DNA from 3 places in the Monashia sp. HAY1-5C genome. Region 3 is predicted to be linked to each of the others. Evidence: riboswitches for the same ligand, from Rfam matches in the RefSeq annotation. Region 3 holds a riboswitch; each other region holds the start of a gene.
What was found. Region 3 has a riboswitch for cyclic di-AMP ahead of ACR9ZK_RS05455 (C40 family peptidase). Riboswitches for the same ligand answer to the same signal wherever they lie in the genome.
Positions count from the first base shown of each region.

Region 1: linked by a shared signal. The riboswitch ahead of ACR9ZK_RS20810 (CHAP domain-containing protein) and the one ahead of ACR9ZK_RS05455 (C40 family peptidase) in region 3 are both predicted to bind cyclic di-AMP.
Region 2: linked by a shared signal. The riboswitch ahead of ACR9ZK_RS09680 (transglycosylase family protein) and the one ahead of ACR9ZK_RS05455 (C40 family peptidase) in region 3 are both predicted to bind cyclic di-AMP.

Region 1 covers NZ_JBPGXG010000216.1:130-3,390, reverse strand. Annotated here, with positions in the region: gene ACR9ZK_RS20820 (zinc-dependent alcohol dehydrogenase family protein) at 1-936, shown strand, start outside; gene ACR9ZK_RS20815 (iron chaperone) at 1,156-1,542, shown strand; cyclic di-AMP (ydaO/yuaA leader) riboswitch at 1,825-2,008, shown strand; gene ACR9ZK_RS20810 (CHAP domain-containing protein) at 2,008-2,859, shown strand; partial or broken gene ACR9ZK_RS20805 (N-acetyltransferase family protein) at 2,987-3,261, opposite strand, start outside.
Region 2 covers NZ_JBPGXG010000049.1:15,097-18,357, forward strand. Annotated here, with positions in the region: gene ACR9ZK_RS09665 (aldehyde dehydrogenase) at 1-33, opposite strand, end outside; gene ACR9ZK_RS09670 (hypothetical protein) at 379-750, opposite strand; tRNA gene ACR9ZK_RS09675 (tRNA-Thr) at 803-875, opposite strand; gene ACR9ZK_RS09680 (transglycosylase family protein) at 1,119-1,781, opposite strand; cyclic di-AMP (ydaO/yuaA leader) riboswitch at 1,787-1,972, opposite strand; gene ACR9ZK_RS09685 (serine/threonine-protein kinase) at 2,297-3,261, opposite strand, start outside.
Region 3 covers NZ_JBPGXG010000022.1:10,451-13,711, forward strand. Annotated here, with positions in the region: gene ACR9ZK_RS05445 (carboxymuconolactone decarboxylase family protein) at 1-87, shown strand, start outside; gene ACR9ZK_RS05450 (DsbA family oxidoreductase) at 88-780, opposite strand; gene ACR9ZK_RS05455 (C40 family peptidase) at 865-1,617, opposite strand; cyclic di-AMP (ydaO/yuaA leader) riboswitch at 1,620-1,803, opposite strand; gene ACR9ZK_RS05460 (iron-dependent transcriptional repressor DtxR) at 2,074-2,775, opposite strand; gene ACR9ZK_RS05465 (MFS transporter) at 2,794-3,261, opposite strand, start outside.

The DNA of each region.
Region 1 (3,261 bases), on a different contig from region 3:
GCGATCGTGCGCGTCACGGCGGGCTGCATCTGCGGCTCCGACCTGTGGCCCTACCGCGGCGAGAACCCGATCCGCGTGGGCGCCACCATCGGTCACGAGGCCGTCGGCGTCGTCGAGGAGGTCGGCGCGCAGGTCCGGGAGGTCAGGCCCGGCGACTTCGTCGTCATCCCGTTCTGCCACTGCGACAACACCTGCCCGGACTGTCTCGCCGGTGTGCAGTCCGCGTGCCCGAACGCCGACGGCACCGCGAGCGGCCAGGCCGAGCTGACCCGCGTCACGCAGGCCGACGGCAGCCTCGTCAAGACCGACGGGATGCCCGACGAGAAGTACCTGCCCTCGCTGCTGGCGCTGTCCGACGTCATGGCCACCGGCTGGCACGCCGCCGTCGCCGCGAAGGTGACGCCCGGCTCCACGGTCGTCGTCGTCGGTGACGGCGCGGTCGGCCTCTGCGGCGTCATCGCCGCCCAGCAGCTCGGCGCCGAGCGGATCGTCGCGATGTCGCGGCACGAGCCGCGACAGGCCCTGGCCCGCGACTTCGGCGCGACGCACGTCGTGGCCGAGCGCGGCGAGGAGGCCGTCGCGGCGGTGAAGGACCTCACCGGCGGCGTCGGGGCCGACGCCGTGCTCGAGTGCGTCGGCACGCACCAGGCCATGGACACCGCCTTCGACGTCGCGCGGGCCGGGTCGACCGTCGGCTTCGTCGGCGTCCCGCACGGGGTCGAGCTGCCCGTGCGCCGGATGTTCTCCCGGAACATCGGGCTCGCCGGCGGCGTCGCCCCGGTGCGCCGCTACCTGCCGGACCTCCTGGACCGGGTGCTGTCCGGGCGCATCGACCCCGGCAAGGTCTTCGACCTGACGCTGCCGCTCGACGAGGTGGCCGAGGGCTACCGCGCCATGGACGAGCGACGCGCCGTCAAGGTGCTCCTGCAGCCGTGAGCCGCCTTCCCTGACGCGCTGCGCGCGGGCTCTCCCGCCTGACGCGGACGGCGCCTCGGGCCAAGGGGATTCACCGGACGATCCGGCCTCTCCATGCATCTGTCGCTTTGCTCCGGTTTGGCGCCGAATGGCGAGGTTCCTTTGCACTGACCCCTTTGGGCCAATAAAGTCGCAGTGATCCCGCCCGACAAACCGGTCCGGAGACAGTGAGGACCAGGATTGGCCCCCAGATTCGCGTCCGTCGATGACTACATCGCCTCCTATCCCGAGGAGACGCGAACTCAGCTCGCGAGGGTTCGTACGGCGGTGCGCACGGCGGTGCCCGACGCCAGCGAGAAGATCAGCTACGGCATGGCGACCTTCACCCTCGACGGCAAGCCGTTGCTGTACTTCGCCGGGTGGAAGAACCACGTCGGGGTCTACCCCGTCCCGAGCGGTGACGAGGCGTTCGAGGAGGCCATCCGGCCCTACCGTCGCGCCAAGGACACCGTGCGTTTTCCGATCACCCGTCCCGTGCCCCTCGACCTCGTCGCGACGATCGCCCGCCTGTGCGTCAGACGCCGCGCGGAGCGCGAGCAGGACGAGGACGAGATCCAGTCCGGTTGAGGGCGTGACGACGCCGGGCGACGGACGGACCGCGCCCGGCGAGGCGTATACCCCGGAGCGGGGCCGACGTACCGGAAAACCGACCAGTGGGTCTGTGACCCATGTCTCACTCCGCGGGCGGTATGCCGCCGGTAAAGCGGGAGCAACCGGTCGTTCAAGGGCACACCCGGCGCGTCACCGTTACCTCGGCGTGACATTGCCCGGTTGATTCGTCTACAGTTCCGGGAGTCCGGCCACCAGGCCGGACACGCGCGAGGTGGACCGCCTAGTCCTGTCACCGCCTCGTTCGTGACGACAAACCTTGTGACAGGAGCGGAGGAACCACGCGTTTCTCCGGGCGTCCGGCACCACGACTCCGGACGTCCTTGGGGTGAAGTACCCATCCGGGCCGCAGCTGGCACGGGAGGGCACCGGGCACCTTTCCGCCCGAACCCGACAGCTAACTTCGTAGGCGCGGAGAGGTACATGACGACTGAGAACACCCGCGGGCGCCACCGTGCGCCGGGACGACACAACCCCCTCAACGAACTCAAGCTTCTCGCCCGTGAGTCGGCCCAGCCGGCGATGAAGGGCGCCGCGATCGTCGCGGCAACCGGTGGCCTCGTCGCCACCTTCGCGAACCCGGCCAGCGCCGACGAGGCGAAGCCGGCCAACGGTGCGGTCGCCGCCCTCGGCAACGCTGCCGCCGTCGGCCCGGCGACCACTCCCGCCGTGGCTCCCGCGACGGCCCTGTCCAAGATCGGCTTCCAGCCCCAGGTGCAGCAGGCCGTCGCCCAGCGCACCGCCACGGCCAAGCCGACCGTCATCGAGGACCTCGTCGTCGAGAAGGCCCGCCAGGCCGCCGCGGAGCGCAAGGCCGCGGCCGAGCGCGCCTCGCGCGACGCGTCCCGCCGGTCCCTGACGACGAGCACGATCTCGACCAAGTCGACGAGCAACGCCTCGGTCCCGAGCGCCTCGTCCGGCATGCGCGCCTCGTCGAACTGGGCCACCCCGGGCCAGTGCACGTGGGGCGCTCTCAACAAGTGGTACCAGTCCGAGGGCTACTACCCCGGTGGCTGGACCGGCAACGCCATGGAGTGGGCCTCCGGCGCCGCCTCCGCCGGCTACACCGTGAGCGGCACGCCGCGCACGCGCTCCATCGTCGTCATGCAGCCCGGCGTCCACGGCTCCTCGAGCGTCGGCCACGTCGCCTGGGTCACGGCCGTCAACGGCAACGAGGTCACCATCATCGAGATGAACGCCCTCGCCGGCCCGTACAACTACAACACCCGCACCGTCACCGACATCTCGGGGATGCAGTACATCTACGCACCGTGACCTGACCGGTGCGCCCGCGGGATGAGGGCGGGGACGACCACGTGTCGTCCCCGCCCTCATTGCATGCCGGGGCGTGCGGGGCCGGAGGCCGAGGGTGCCTGACGGGACCCGGGGCCGGCCGTGGCTTTCAGCGCGGCTCGGGGGGCGGCTCGGGGCCCGCGTGCGGCTCGCCGAGGAGCCGCTGCACCCATGCGACGTCGTGCCACGCGCCGTGCTTCCAGCCCACCCGCCGGAAGGTGCCCACCGGCTCGAACCCCAGCGACGCGTGGAGCCGGTTGCTCGCCTCGTTGGGCTGGGCGATGCCGGCGGCCGCCATCCGGTAGCCGCGCGCGGTGAGCCGCTCGAGCAGCGCCAGGTAGAGCGCCCGCCCGCCGCCGCGCCCCCGCCGCTCCAGGTCGAGGT
Region 2 (3,261 bases), on a different contig from region 3:
GCGCCACATCTCTGCTGTCTGTCCGGCTGGCATCGGGTGACCCTTCGTTGCGAGGAGGTTCGCGGGTGGCCTCCTCAGCAGACGGACCCATGCTCAGGAGGCGGTTCGCTGGTAGACGCGGGTGCGTTTTTCTACGGATGTCCAACTTAAGCCCGGGCCGAAGAGTCGTCAAGCGCTCAAGAGTCGCCCGCAACGACGCCAGACATGTCGGTCACGCTTTCGATAAGGGTTGGCTCTGGGTCCAAGGGGTGCGGCCCAGCGCGAAGTGGCGGAAGCAGCCCCGCCGCTACGAGTTGAGTCGCCGAGCAGCCGGGCCACACCCGAAGGCCCGATGCCGTGCAGGCCCAGCAGCGAGGTCCCGGTCGCCGCGACGAGCTGCTACAGCTCGGTGTCGGCGGCCTTTCTTCCGGGCATGGATCCGCTCCAGGTCGGCCACCAGCTCCATGGCCACGCGCTTGCGGGTCTTGCCCACGGCGTCCCGCGCCCGGATCCCGGCCAGCAGCGCCTTGGCTTGGGCGGAGCACGGTGTCTAGTGAGATCCGGCCCGATGTAGCTGGCCTGCCATCGTTTCGAGGCCAGTCTTCGAAGGTATCCGAAACCCTCGGCGGTTCGGCCCACCTGACACTCTGGTCGCCGTCCTGCGGGCTGCCGGACGGGCAGCGGCGGCGAGCGAGTCCGGCAATCTGCGTGCGATGCCGAGTGGCTTACCGCCCCTGCCCCTCCACTCGTGTCCCTCGACGTCCCTCGCACTCATAACGGCGAAACCGCAGGTCAGGGGCACTATCCAGCTCGCTGAGCACAGAGCTGGCGGGGGGACTCGAACCCCCAACCACCTGTTTACAAGACAGGTGCGCTGCCAATTGCGCCACGCCAGCGGCACCGGTCAGGCGGCAGGGCCGCCGCCATCCGGTCGGGCGCCAGCGTAACCGAGCACCGACGTCCGGGCCCAGGCCGGTCGAGGAGCGGAGCCGGGCCCCGCCCCCGGCCCGACCGGCCCGGCCCGACCGGCCCGGCCGGCCCTGCCCCACCACGGAACCAGGGCGACACATGAAGGACGGCCCCGCGGGACCCAGGGGTTGGTCGCGCGGGGCCGTCCGGTCAGGCTCGGTCAGGCAGCGTCACGGCAGACGCAGCACCTGGCCGACGTAGATGAGGTTCGGGTTGTGCACCCGAGCCTTGTTCGCAGCGTACAGCGTCTTCCAGCCGCCGGAGACGTGGTACCGCTGCGCCAGCGTGCCCAGCGTGTCGCCCCGACGGACGGTCACCCGCTTGCCGGTTCCGGCGTAGCTGTTGACCTTCTTCGTCGTCTTCTTCGTCGCGTAGGTCTTCTTCTTCGAGACCTTCTTCTTCGTCGTGACCGGCTTGCGGTCGCTCGAGCGCGACGCGGCGGCGTCGGCGCCACCGTTGGCTCGGGTCAGACCCGCGCGCTTGGAGCAGACCGGCCACGCACCGGGGCCCTGCACGGCGAGGACCTTCTGGGCGATGGTGATCTGCTCGGCCTTGCTCGCGAGGTCGGCGCGGGAGGCGTAGGCGCGACCGCCGAAGCCGACCCAGGTGCTGCTCGAGAACTGCAGGCCGCCGTAGTAGCCGTTGCCGGTGTTGATGTGCCAGTTGCCACCGGACTCGCACTGGGCGACCGCGTCCCACACGGTGGCGGCCTTGGCCGACCCGGCGGCGGTGATGCCACCGACGACGGTGGCCGCTCCGGCGATGCCGACTCCGGCGATGCGCTGCTTCATCGAGACCCGCTTGGCGGCAGCATGCTTGGACAGGTACTGCATAGGGGTATTCCTTCCTGACGCGCGCCTGCGGGGTTAGCTGTCGGGTTGGGGACGTCAGGTGCCCTGCCGCGGCTGCGGCTTCACCCCAAGGTCAGTCGAGTCGGCCCTCGACCGTCGGCGAACGACGGTCCTCGACATGACAACTCACTGACCACACTGGGTCCCCCGTCCTCGCCCGGCCCACGGGTGTGGGCTGCGTCCCTGGCTGGCGAGGCTCGGCGCGCTCAGGGACCGGATTGCTGGGTGTCCATGTGAAGTTATCCAGCGTGCCGTGTGGAGGCCGGACGCACGGCGCCTACCGGTGGTGGACACCCCGGAAACCCGAGACCACCCCTTTCCGGCCCGGAGAACCGGGACCGCCGAGGCACGACGGTACGTGACGAGTGAATGAACCACAACCCGATCCGAGATGATTTCGTGATCTTCTCGAGATCTGGCCTTGACCGAACCGGGCCGATCGGCAAGGACCGGACGGCGGCCGCCACGGACGCCGCCACACCCACCCCGCGAGCGCTTCAGCGGGTGAACGGGTTGCCGCTGAAGGGCAGCCAGGTCAGGCTCGAACCGTGGTCCACGGCGACGAGCCCGACGACGAGCCCGGCAACGACCAGTGCCACCGCGACGACCTGCGACGGTGTCCCCACCGGCACGAGACGGCGCACGATCGAGCGGGACCCGCGGCGCAGCGACACCCCGCCGGGCCCCCACCACAGCATGGCGAGCCCCGCGATGCCACCGACGGCGAGCGTCGTCGGCGAGCCCGGCCCGAGCTCGGAACCGGTGGCACCGGCCAGCAGGAACGCCGTCGCGAAGATGCCCGCGAGCGCCACCGCGAGCGGCAGCACCAGGCTCACGGCCGTGGCGACGGCGCCGACGAGCAGGTGCCACGGACTCGTCACGACGGCGAGCGGGATGTCGGTGCCGCGGCGGCCATGGGCGTACCGACGGAACACGAGCGCGGACACCGACCGGTCGGTGGCGCGGGCGACGACGGACCACACGAGCAGCGCGAGGAACGCCTGCCCCGGCCAGGACATCAGGGCGCCGACCCAGGCGATCCCCGCGGCACCGAGCAGCCCGGTGCGCATGGCCAGGCCGATGCGGGGGTCACCCTCGCGCGGGGCCTGCTCGGGTTCCTCCTCGTCCCAGTCGTCGTCCCAGTCGTCGGGCCCGGCGCCCGGACCGTGGCGCTCGTCGTAGAGGTCCCGGCCACGGTCACCGTCCCACGGTGCCGGGTCGTGCTGGGGCACGGCGCTGCGACGCGGCCCGCTCGGCGGCGGCGCCCACCGGACGTCGTCCAGGGCGGGCCGCGTCAGGAACGGCGTCGGCGACGGGCTCGGCGACGAGGCCACCGGCGGCAGGACCGCGGTACCGCGGTCCGGGAAGACCTGCGTGTCGCCCGCGGCGTCGAGGACCTCGGTGCGCCCGTCGTCCCACGGGGCGCTCGGGGAGGGCACCGTGGCCGCCCGCCCGGCGGCGT
Region 3 (3,261 bases):
GACGAGGCGGTGTCCTTCGGCCGCCCCAGCGCCGGGGCGCCCTCGGCGAAGACGCTCGGGGACGCGTCGCCGACCGCCGCCGGCTAGCTACGCCTCGTCGCCACCCTGCACGGCGACCCCGCGCAGCAGGGCGAGGTAGTCCTCGACCGGGCGGGCCCCCGGTACGGCGGCGAACCCGTTGGCCAGGACGAACGGCGTCACCGTGATGCCGAGGTCGCGGGCCTGCCTCTCGTCGGCGCGCACGTCGTCGGCGTACGTGTCGGACGCGAGCACGGCGGCGACCCGCCGCTCGTCGAGGCCGCACTCGGCGCAGAGGCGCTGGAGCACCTCGTGGTCGTCGAGCGCCAGCCCCTCGCGGAAGTGCGCCGAGAAGAAGCGCTCGACGGCAGCCGCCTGCAGGGCCCGGCCGCCCATCTCGCGCGCCAGGGCCACGAGCCGGTGCGCGTCGAAGGTGTTGGCCATGACCGCGGTGTCGAAGTCGAAGACGAGGTCGTGGGCCTCGGCCGCCTCGATGGCCTTGGCGTTGAGGATGTGCCCGGCGACGGGGTCACCGTTGGTCCGCGAGCCGATCTGGTCCTGCGCGCGGTCGTTGCGCCCGACCGGCCACTCGGGGTCGAGCTCGTAGGCCCGCAACCGCACCGACACGTCGTGGGGCCGCTCGAAGGCGTGGATCGCGGCCTCGATCCGGTGCTTGGCGATCCATGACCACGGGCAGACGAGGTCGCCCCAGACGTCGAGCTCGATGAGGGTCGTGGACTCTGCAGCAGCCTGGACGGTCATCACGTCATCCAACCACGCCGGCGAGGAACGACGTCGCGCCCCGGACCCGTTCGGGTCGGGGGCGCGACGGAAGCCACGGGTCGGTCAGGCGCGGCCGTAGCCCGACGGCGTCGTCCAGATCGAGTGGTACCCGATCGTCGTGCCGGGGCGCTGCGCGTCGATCATGACGCCGGGGCTGACGTAGATGCCGACGTGGTAGACCGGCGAGCCGAAGAAGACGAGGTCACCGGCGCGGGGGTTGCTCACCGGCGTCGTCGCGGCCTTCTGCTGCGAGGCCGTGCGCGGCAGCGAGATGCCGGCCTGGCGGAAGACGTACTGGACGAAGCCGGAGCAGTCGAAGCCCGACGGGCTCGTGCCGCCGTAGACGTACGGGACGCCGAAGTAGGACTGGGCGATGCCGACGATGCCGGACGCGGTGGGCGCCGGGTCGGACAGGGCCGTGCGGGAGGCCGAGCGGGAGGAGCGGTCCGCAGCCTGCTGGCGCGCGTCCTCGGCAGCCTTCTCGGCGGCGCGCTGCTTCTCGACGGTGACGTCCTTGATGACGAGCGGCTTGACGCTCGCCTGCTTCGCCGCCGGCTTGGCGTAGCCGATCGCCGAGAGGGCGCTGGCCGCCTTGAGCGTGCCGACCTGCGGGCCGACGACCGACGGGGCCGCGGTGCTCGAGCCGTCGGCGGCGCTCGCCGGCCCGGCGAACGTCGCGACGAGCCCACCGGAGGCGGCCACGATCGCGGCCCCCTTGACGGCGGGCTGAGCGGACTCCTTGGCGATGAGCTTGAGCTCGGCGATCGCGTTGAACCGACCGGGGGCGCGGTGGCGCCCGGGAACGTTCTGAGCCACGTTTGACCTCTCGACGCCTACGAGGTGAGCTGTCGGGTTCGGGCGGAATGAGGTGCTGCTCGCCCGGCCTTCACTCGGACCTTGCGGTCCACGGAGGGCTTCACCCCGAGGACGTCGTGCGACGCCCGAAGGTGGGTCCCCCGCTCCTGCCATGCGGATCGTTCAGGGGCTCAGGGTCGATGGCAGGACTAGGCGGTTCGACCCGAAGCACTCGCCCGACGGGGAGAGCGAGCGGGGCTCACGCTACCCAAGTTCCCCGCGGCTTGTCACGCCGGGAGTCGGTGATTTCAACAGATTTTCGGACAGGCCACCGCACCTCGCCCCAAATCCCCACAGTCCCAAGGCGATCCGGGCCCGATACGAGGGCCCGATACGAAGGCCCGATACGAGGGACAGAGGGCGTGCGGGCCGGTCCGGCCTCAAAGCGGGGCAGGGCGGGCAACGGCCGGGCTCGCGTCAGGCGACCTGGCAGAAGACGTGCGCCGCGACCTCGTCGGGCAGCGACACGCCCTCGCCGGCGTCCGCCGCGTCGCTCACGGCCAGCACGCGTCCCTCCTCGCGGACGACCCGGACCCGGGCCCCCGGGAGGACGCCCGCCGAGGTCAGCAGGGCCAGCGCCTCGGGGTCGACCTGCACCGGCTCGCCGATGCGACGGATCGTCACGGCCGCGGGCTCGTCGCCCGCCGCCGCAGTCAGGGACATGAGGCCGGTGAGGAAGCCGTGCGCGGCGTCCTCGGGCACACCCAGCTCGTCCAGGCCCGGGATCGGGTTGCCGTACGGCGACTCGAGCCCGCCCTTGATGAGGCCGAGGATCTTGCGCTCGACCTTCTCGGACATCACGTGCTCCCACCGGCACGCCTCGTCGTGGGCGTACTCCCACTCGAGGCCGATGACGTCGACGAGCAGCCGCTCGGCGAGGCGGTGCTTGCGCATGACGCGGGTCGCCATGAGGCGGCCGCGGTCGGACAGCTCGAGGTGACGGTCCCCGGAGACGGCGACGAGACCGTCGCGCTCCATGCGGGCCACGGTCTGCGACACCGTCGGGCCCGAGTGGCCCAGACGCTCCGCGATGCGTGCGCGCAGGGGGACGATGCCCTCCTCCTCGAGCTCGAAGATGGTGCGCAGGTACATCTCGGTGGTGTCGATCAGGTCCGTCACGGTCATACCTTCTCAGAATCAGGACGCCCCGGGCGTCGCGTCCGGGCCGGGACGGGCCGCCCGCCCCCGGAGAGGGCGCGTCGGGTCGTGGCGCGGCACCCAGATGCGCAGCCAGCCCGCACCGAGGACGGCCCCGACGCCGAGGACGACGGCCGACGCACCGAGGGACAGCACGGCCGTCAGCGCGGACAACGCCAGCGGGCCCGCGGCCCTTCCCAGGTCGGCGCACAGGCGCCAGCCGCCGAGGAACTGGGCGCGTCCGTCGGCCGGCGAGGCGTCGGCCCCGAGGGTCATGATCAGGCCGGCGCCGAGCCCGTTGCCGACCCCGAGGACAGTCGCGGCCGCGGTCACGGCGACGAGGCTCGTCGCGAGCGGCAGCAGCGCCATGCCCAGACCGAGCACGAGCATGCTGGGCACCGCGGCGGCAACCCGCCCGTACCGGTCCATGAGCCAGCCCGAGGGGTAGAAGAGCAGCATGTCGACGGC